Linked DNA regions of Catenuloplanes niger. The protein of the gene in region 2 interacts with the protein of the main gene of each other region in a pairwise test. Links are inferred from orthologs where the notes say so. Each region holds a gene or a part of one and is shown on either strand. Other genes may lie near its edges.

Region 1 (4,139 bases), 2.2 Mb from region 2 along the record:
CGGCACGCCGTAGAACAGCGAGCCGATCACCCGGCCGTCGGCGTCCTTGACCGGGTCGTACGCGGTGATGAACCAGGTGCCGACCACCTGCGCCACGCCGCGGTAGGACTTGCCCGACTTGATCGCGGCGGCGACCGCGTTGTCCGTGCCGTCCGCGTTCTTCGCCGGGATGTACGTGCCGATCGCGCGGTTGCCGTTCGCCGCCTTCACGTTCGTGGCGACGCGCAGCAGGTCACCGGCCTCGTTCATGCGCTGGAAGACGGTGACGTACCCGCCGATCAGCTGCGTGATGTCGTCGACCAGCGGCGTGGGGGTCGCGAGGTTGCGGTTCTGGCCGAGCCACTGGCCGGCGACCTCGGCGCGCGGCAGCGACACCGTGGTCTTCGCCTGGGTGACCTGGTTGGTGGCCTCCCAGGACGCGGTCTGGCCGCCGTCCAGCGTCATGCCGCCCGCGTTGGCCAGGACCGTGTTCGCGGTGGCCATGTCCCGGTTGACCTGGTTCTGCACGGTGTCGCCGGAGGCCTTCACCAGCTGCGTGATGCCGGCGCTGACGGCGGTGAGGTTCTCGTCGGTGAGCGTGTTGACGCTCTCCTCGGTGGTCTCCTGGAACGAGGCCGACTCGTACGCGCCGACGCCGACCAGGATCGAGGCGGTGACGACCACCCCGCCCACGCCGAGCAGCAGCAGCTTGTGCCGGAGCTGGAACCCGTTCTGCAACCATCCCACGCGCATGACCGACCAGATCGGCGGATCTTGTCCGATTATGAGCGGAATGCTGTAGATGAAAAACCCCGCCGCCCGGACGGAACCGGGCGGCGGGGTGTTCTACGGCCGTGCGTCAGGAATCGCCGCCGGTCTCACCGACCGGCGCCGCGTGCACGTCGTCGATCGCGTACTTGCGGGCCGCGTCCACCGGCACCGCGGCCGGTACCTTGCCGTCCAGCGCGAGCTGGCGCAGCGTGGCCACCGTGATCGACTCCGCGTCCACGTGGAAGTGGCGGCGCAGTGCGTGCCGGGTGTCCGACATGCCGAAGCCGTCCGTGCCCAGCGACGTGTACGACCCCGGGATCCAGCGCGAGATCAGGTCCGGCACCGCGCGCATGAAGTCGCTGACCGCGACGACCGGGCCGCCGACGCCGGACAGCTTCTCCTGGACGTACGGCTTGCGCGGCGCGTCGCCGGGGTGCATCAGGTTGTGCTCCTCGACCTCGACCGCGTCGCGGCGCAGCTCGGTCCAGGACGTCACCGACCACACCTCCGCGGCCACGCCCCAGTCCTGCGCCAGCTGCTGCTGCGCCTTGAGCGCCCAGCCCATGCCGGTGCCGGAGGCCAGGATCGCCGCCTTCGGGGCGTCGCCGTCCACCGCCGGGGCGGGGGAGTAGCGGTAGATGCCCTTGAGCAGGCCCTCCACGTCCAGGTTGTCCGGCTGGGCCGGCTGGAGGATCGGCTCGTTGTAGACGGTGAGGTAGTAGAAGATGTTCTCCTGCTTCTCGCCGTACATCCGGTGCAGGCCGTTCTCGACGATGTGCGCGATCTCGAACCCGAACGCCGGGTCGTACGCGACGACCGCCGGGTTCGTGGCCGCGAGCAGCAGCGAGTGACCGTCCTCGTGCTGCAGGCCCTCACCGTTGAGCGTGGTGCGGCCCGCGGTGGCGCCGATCACGAAGCCGCGCGTCATCTGGTCCGCCGCGGCCCAGAAGCCGTCGCCGGTGCGCTGGAACCCGAACATCGAGTAGAAGATGTAGAGCGGGATCATCGGCTCGTCGTGCGTGGCGTACGCCGAGCCCGCGGCCGTGAAGGACGCGACCGAGCCGGCCTCGTTGATGCCCTCGTGCAGGATCTGGCCGGTCGTCGCCTCCTTGTACGACAGGAACAGCTCCCGGTCCACCGACGTGTAGTTCTGGCCGTGCGGCGAGTAGATCTTCTTCGTCGGGAAGAGCGAGTCCAGGCCGAACGTGCGCGCCTCGTCCGGGATGATCGGCACCCAGCGCTTGCCGAACTCCTTGTCCTTCATCAGGTCCTTGAGGAGCCGGACGAAGGCCATCGTGGTGGCGACCTTCTGCTTGCCCGAGCCGCGCTTGATGTCGCCGAACGTCTCGGTCGGCGGGATCGCCAGCTTCTTCGCCACGGTCCGCCGGGACGGCAGGTAACCACCGAGCGCCTTGCGCCGCTCCTGGAGGTACTGCATCTCCTCGGAGTCCTCGGCCGGCTTGTAGTACGGCGGGAGGTACGGGTTCTCCTCGAGCTGCTTGTCCGAGATGTCCAGGTAGAGGCGGTCGCGGAACGTCTTCAGGTCGTCCAGCGTCAGCTTCTTCATCTGGTGCGTCGCGTTGCGCGCCTCGAAGTGCGACCCGAGCGTCCAGCCCTTGATCGTCTTCGCCAGGATCACGGTCGGCTGGCCGGTGTGCTCGGTCGCCGCCTTGTAGGCCGCGTAGAGCTTGCGGTAGTCGTGACCGCCGCGCTTCAGGCCCCAGATCTCGTCGTCCGACAGACCCTCGACCATCTTGCGGGTACGCGGGTCGCGCCCGAAGAAGTGCTCGCGGACGTACAGACCCGACTCGGCCTTGTACGTCTGGTAGTCACCGTCCGGCGTGGTGTTCATCAGGTTCACCAGCGCGCCGTCGGTGTCCGCGGCGAGCAGCGGGTCCCACTCCCGGCCCCAGACGACCTTGATGACGTTCCACCCGGCGCCGCGGAAGAACGACTCCAGCTCCTGGATGACCTTGCCGTTGCCGCGCACCGGCCCGTCCAGGCGCTGCAGGTTGCAGTTGACCACGAAGGTGAGGTTGTCCAGCTCCTCGCGGGCGGCCAGGCCGATCGCGCCGAGCGACTCGACCTCGTCCATCTCGCCGTCGCCGAGGAACGCCCAGACGTGCTGGTCGGACGTGTCCTTGATGCCGCGGTGCTGCAGGTAGCGGTTGAACCGGGCCTGGTAGATCGCGTTCATCGGGCCGAGGCCCATGGACACGGTCGGGAACTCCCAGAAGTCCGGCATCAGGCGCGGGTGCGGGTACGACGGCAGGCCGCCGCCCCGGTGCGAGAGCTCCTGGCGGAACCCGTCCAGGGTGTCCTCGGAGAGGCGCCCCTCCAGGTAGGCGCGCGCGTACATGCCCGGCGACGCGTGGCCCTGGAAGTAGATCTGGTCGCCGCCGCCCGGGTGGTCCTTGCCGCGGAAGAAGTGGTTGAAACCGACCTCGTAGAGGCTGGCGGACGACGCGTACGTCGAGATGTGGCCACCGACGCCGATCTCCGGGCGCTGCGCGCGGTGCACCGTCATCGCGGCGTTCCACCGGATGTAGGCGCGGATCCGGCGCTCGATCATCTCGTCGCCGGGGAACCAGGGCTCCTGCTCCGGCGGGATGGTGTTGATGTAGTCGGTCGACGTCAGCGGCGGCACACCGACCTGACGCTCCCGCGCCCGCTCCAGCAGTCGAAGCATGACGTAGCGCGCACGCTTGGCGCCGCCCTCGTCGATCACTCCATCAAGCGACTCGACCCACTCGCTCGTCTCTTCGGGGTCAATGTCCGGAAGCTGGCTTGGTAGGCCATCGCTGATGACCGGGCGCTTGCGTTCCGTGGCCACGGGCATTCCTCAGGGTAGATGGAATCGGTCTATCTGTGGGATAAGTCTCTCCGGTCATCCTGCCTCGTATGACGGGGGGCGTCACGCTTACCACCGTCAGACGCGATGCTTGACACAGATACCGCACGGTAACTTCCGCTTAACGAGGCAGATGTCCGGGGTGGGAGACTGCGCGTCATGCGCACCGAGGTGATCACCGTCCGCACCGGGGGCCGCCCCGCCGTCGCGGACATCACGGACCAAGCCGCCCGTTTCGTCGCAGATCAGGGTGACGGTCTGCTCAACGTCTTCGTCCCGCACGCCACGGCCGGGGTGGCGATCCTGGAGACCGGCGCCGGCTCGGACGACGACCTGCTGACCGCGCTGGACGACCTGCTGCCCACGGACGACCGCTGGCGGCACCGGCACGGCTCGCCCGGCCACGGTCGGGACCACGTGATGCCCGCGTTCGTGCCGCCGCACGCCACGCTGCCGGTGCTCGACGGCCGGATCGCGCTCGGCACCTGGCAGTCGATCTGCCTGGTCGACCCGAACGGCGACAACCCCGAGCGCCAGG
Region 2 (3,716 bases):
GGCGGCGGCGCCGCCGGGCCGTGCGAGGAACGTTCCGGGGGTACGAGCACCGGCCGCAACCGGTCGTCCAGCTCGGCGACGCGGGTGCGCGGCCAGGGCCGGCTCCAGCCGCCCATGTCGAGCAGCGCGGCGAGCACACCGGCGGTGAAGCCCCACACCACCATGCCCTGCGAGTCGAACGCGGGCCCGATCCAGCCGCTGCTGTGCCGCACCTGGAGCCGGTGCTCGGGATCACACAGTTCCGCGATCGGCAGCCGGGCCACGTGCGCGACCTCGGCGGGCTGCCGCGGGTGCACCGGGTGCGGCGCGTGCCACCAGGCCAGCACCGGCGTGACCACGAACCGGCTGATCGGGATCCACAGCTTCGGCAGCTCGGTGAGGACGGTGACGCTGGCCGGGTCCAGCCCGACCTCCTCGTTCGCCTCGCGCAGCGCGGTGGCGACCGCGTCCGCGTCGCCCGGATCGGCGGCGCCGCCGGGGAACGCGGGCTGGCCGGCGTGGTTGCGCATGTCCGCGGCGCGCTCCAGCATCAGCACGTCCGGACCGTCCGGTCCCTCGCCGAACAGCACCAGCACGGCGCTGGCCCGGCCCTCGCCGGTGGGCGTGGGCATGCGGGTGAAGTCCCGCGCGGTCGCGGAGGCGGCCCGTTTCGCCAGCGGCGCCAACCACTCCGGGATCTCGTCGCTCACGCCTCACCTCCGGAGGGTCTACGGCTGCCGGGCCGGAACCGCTCAATCATCCGGCGACCGTCACGCCGAGGGTGTCCCGGACGAACCGGTCCAGGCCGGCCTCGTCCAGCGCGGTGGTCTGGTGCACGCCGCGCACCCGGCCCTCCGCGTCGATCAGCACGGTGGTCGGCAGGCCGGGCGCGCCGAGCTTCGCCACGCTGAGCGCGGTCAGCAGCTCCTTGTTCGGGTCGAACAGGGACGGGAAGCGGAAGCCCAGTTCGCGCCCGAGGTCCTCGGCGGTGGACTGCCGGTCGCCGGTGTCCACACCGAGGACGCGCAGCCGGTCGCCGGCGCGGTCCGCGTAGGCCTGGACAACCGGCAGCTCGGCACGGCACGGCCCGCACCAGGAGCCCCAGAGGTTGATCACGGCGGGCCCGCGCAGCTCGGTGAGCGCGACGATGTCGCCGCCGTTGAGGCAGGACAGTTCCAGCTCGGGCAACCGGTCGAGCAGCACGTCACCGGGCGGCTCGGGGGCTCCGGCGATCGGCGTGGTGAGCCCGGCGCAGTCGGCGAACGGGGACGCGATCACCACGTCGCCCGCGGTCGCGGTGGTCCGGGGGGTGCCGGCGCATCCGGCCAGCGTCAGCGCGAGCGCGGCCGCGGCGGCCCGGACCGCACGCCTCACGGCACGTCCACGGTGGTTGCGGTCGCGGCCGCGGGGACCAGCGCCGGGTCGAGCCCGACCGCCTCGGCCAGCGCACCGGCCCGGGGGCCCTTGAGCAGCTTCACCGCGACCTCGGGCTCGGTCGGGCCGGCACCGAACGAGGGGCAGACCTTCGCGAGCGTGCAGGCGCCACAGGCCGGTTTCCGGGCGTGGCAGACGCGGCGGCCGTGGAAGATGATCCGGTGCGACAGCATGGTCCAGTCGCGCTTGGGGTACAGCGCGCCGATCGCGTGCTCGATCTTGACCGGGTCGTTCTCCGCGGTCAGCTTCCAGCGGCCGACCAGCCGTTGGAAGTGGGTGTCGACCGTGATGCCGGGCACGTCGAACGCGTTGCCGAGGATCACGTTCGCCGTCTTGCGGCCGATGCCGGGCAGTGTGACCAGGTCGTCGAGCCGGCCGGGCACCTCGCCGCCGTGCCGCTCGACCAGCGCCTGGCCGAGGCCGATCAGCGAGTTGGTCTTGTTGCGGAAGAAGCCGGTCGGCCGGATCAGCTCCTCCAGCTCGGCCCGGTTCGCGCCCGCGTAGTCGGCGGCCGTGGGGTAGCGGGTGAACAGCTTCGGCGTGACCTCGTTGACCCGTTTGTCCGTGCACTGGGCGGACAGGATGGTGGCGACGGCGAGTTGCAGTGGGCCGTCGTGGTCCAGCTCACAGTGAGCGTCCGGGTGGGTCTCGGTGAGCAACCGGCCGATCCGGCGGGCGCGGCGGGTCAACGCGAGCGAGGACTCGGCCGGGGCGGACGTGCGGGTCACATCGGCCAGCGTACGTCGGAGCCCGGGCCCGCCGCCTCCGGCGGTCGTCTATCCGGCCGTCAGCCCGCCGTTCTCGCTGATCACCGGCCCGGTGCCGGGGAAGTCCGCCGCGGACAGCTCCCGCACGTGCCGCAGCCCGGCGGCGGTGCGGTCCGGCACCGGATGGCCGGCCCGGTCCGGCCGGGTCGCGGTGAACGTGCCGCCCGCCCAGCGGCCGTCCGCGCGAAGCGTGACGCGCAGCACGCCGGCGGCCGCGTACCGCCCGGTCCGGCCGCCGGGCCCGGCGAACGTGCCGAGGCTGTACGCGATCAGCCGGCCCCGGTGGAACTCCATCCCGCGCAGCACCCCCGGGCCGTGGCCGAGCACCAGGTCCGCGCCCGCGTCCACCACGCCGTGCGCGAACCGGACCGGGTCGCCGTGGCTCTGCCGGCGGTGCCGCTCGACGCCGCCGGCCACCCGGTAGCGGCCGGGCGCGCCCAGCCGGGCGTGCACCACGACCAGGTCGGCGCGCCGCGCGGCCGCGGTCACGGCGCGTTTCGCCGCGGTCAGGTCCGATCCGGCGCCGCCCGGGAAGCCGAGCACCGCGACCCGGATCCCGCGGATCTCCGCCGCCTCCGCGCCGTACCCGCCGATGATCCTGATGTCGGTCTTTCGCGGCATGGTCCCGGTGAGATCGGCCGTCAGCACGTCCGCGCCGAGCAGCGCCCGGACGCCGTCGAGCCGACCGGTCTCGGCGATCGAGCCGGTCGCGGCGATGGAGATCAGCCCGGCCGGGCGGGGCGGCGCCGGCGGTACGGACGCACGCGGCACGAGCGGCGGCACCCCGAGCCAGAGCGGCCGGGTGCCGGCGGCGGTCGCGACGGAGATGGCATGGACGCCGGACAGTCCGCCGGCAAGCAGGATGACCAGGGCGAAAAGCACAACAAAGACCGGTTTGCGCGCCATACTGATCAAACGCACGGGGCCGAGATCGGAAGTCGAACTGCGGAGCGTGATCTTCGCTCTAGAGCTGACGGGCGCCGGATGTTACCGTCCGTTGAGGTCTGGTTGGTTACGCTTCCGGATCAAGATTCCTGGGGTGCACGCCCGATTCCGGCCCGCGTGCGCCTAGACTGACTGCGCGCGAAGGCTTCACCGGCCATCCAGGTTCTGACCGGTAGCAGAAACAGCTCGGCGCTTGGCGGAGGTGCGCATGGACGAGGTGTTGGCCCGCAGCGGGATCTTCCAGGGGGTTGATCCTGAGGCGGCCGAGGCGCTCGCCAAGGAGATGGAGACCCTCGAGATCCGGAAGGGCGAGGTCGTCTTCAACGAGGGCGAGCCCGGGGACAGCCTGTACATCGTACTGTCCGGCAAGATCAAACTCGGGCGGCGCGCGGCTGACGGCCGGCAGAATCTCGTCTCGATCATGGGTCCGTCGGACATGCTCGGCGAGCTCTCGCTGTTCGACCCGGGCCCGCGTACCGCGACGGCGACCGCGGTGACCGACACCCGGCTGGCGCGGCTGCGCAAGCAGGCGCTGCGGCCGTGGCTGCACAACCGCCCGGAGATCTCGGAGCAGTTGCTCCGGGTGCTCGC

Evidence for each region. Proteins that work in one complex are often made in the same cells at the same time.
Region 1: the proteins of nth (region 2) and aceE interact in binary tests that used the Escherichia coli proteins (3 or more experiments, as listed by UniProt). The link is inferred for Catenuloplanes niger from one-to-one orthologs.

What each region holds. Positions count from the first base shown.
Region 1 is NZ_JAVDYC010000001.1:2,367,135-2,371,273, reverse strand. The notes cover bases 639-3,899. They hold aceE (pyruvate dehydrogenase (acetyl-transferring), homodimeric type), read right to left. Parts: upstream 3,584-3,899; coding sequence 839-3,583; downstream 639-838. Other genes in these bases: J2S44_RS10200 (YjbQ family protein), read left to right, coding at 3,761-3,899; J2S44_RS10210 (methyl-accepting chemotaxis protein), read right to left, coding at 639-732. In the rest of the region: more of J2S44_RS10210, read right to left, coding at 1-638; more of J2S44_RS10200, read left to right, coding at 3,900-4,139. UniProt on the Escherichia coli protein: Component of the pyruvate dehydrogenase (PDH) complex, that catalyzes the overall conversion of pyruvate to acetyl-CoA and CO(2).
Region 2 is NZ_JAVDYC010000001.1:4,578,804-4,582,519, reverse strand. What follows is about bases 246-3,083. They hold nth (endonuclease III), read right to left. Parts: upstream 2,142-3,083; coding sequence 1,350-2,141; downstream 246-1,349. Other genes in these bases: J2S44_RS20295 (CapA family protein), read right to left, coding at 2,190-3,062; J2S44_RS20305 (TlpA family protein disulfide reductase), read right to left, coding at 736-1,353; J2S44_RS20310 (NUDIX hydrolase), read right to left, coding at 246-689. In the rest of the region: more of J2S44_RS20310, read right to left, coding at 1-245; J2S44_RS20290 (Crp/Fnr family transcriptional regulator), read left to right, coding at 3,334-3,716. UniProt on the Escherichia coli protein: DNA repair enzyme that has both DNA N-glycosylase activity and AP-lyase activity. The DNA N-glycosylase activity releases various damaged pyrimidines from DNA by cleaving the N-glycosidic bond, leaving an AP (apurinic/apyrimidinic) site.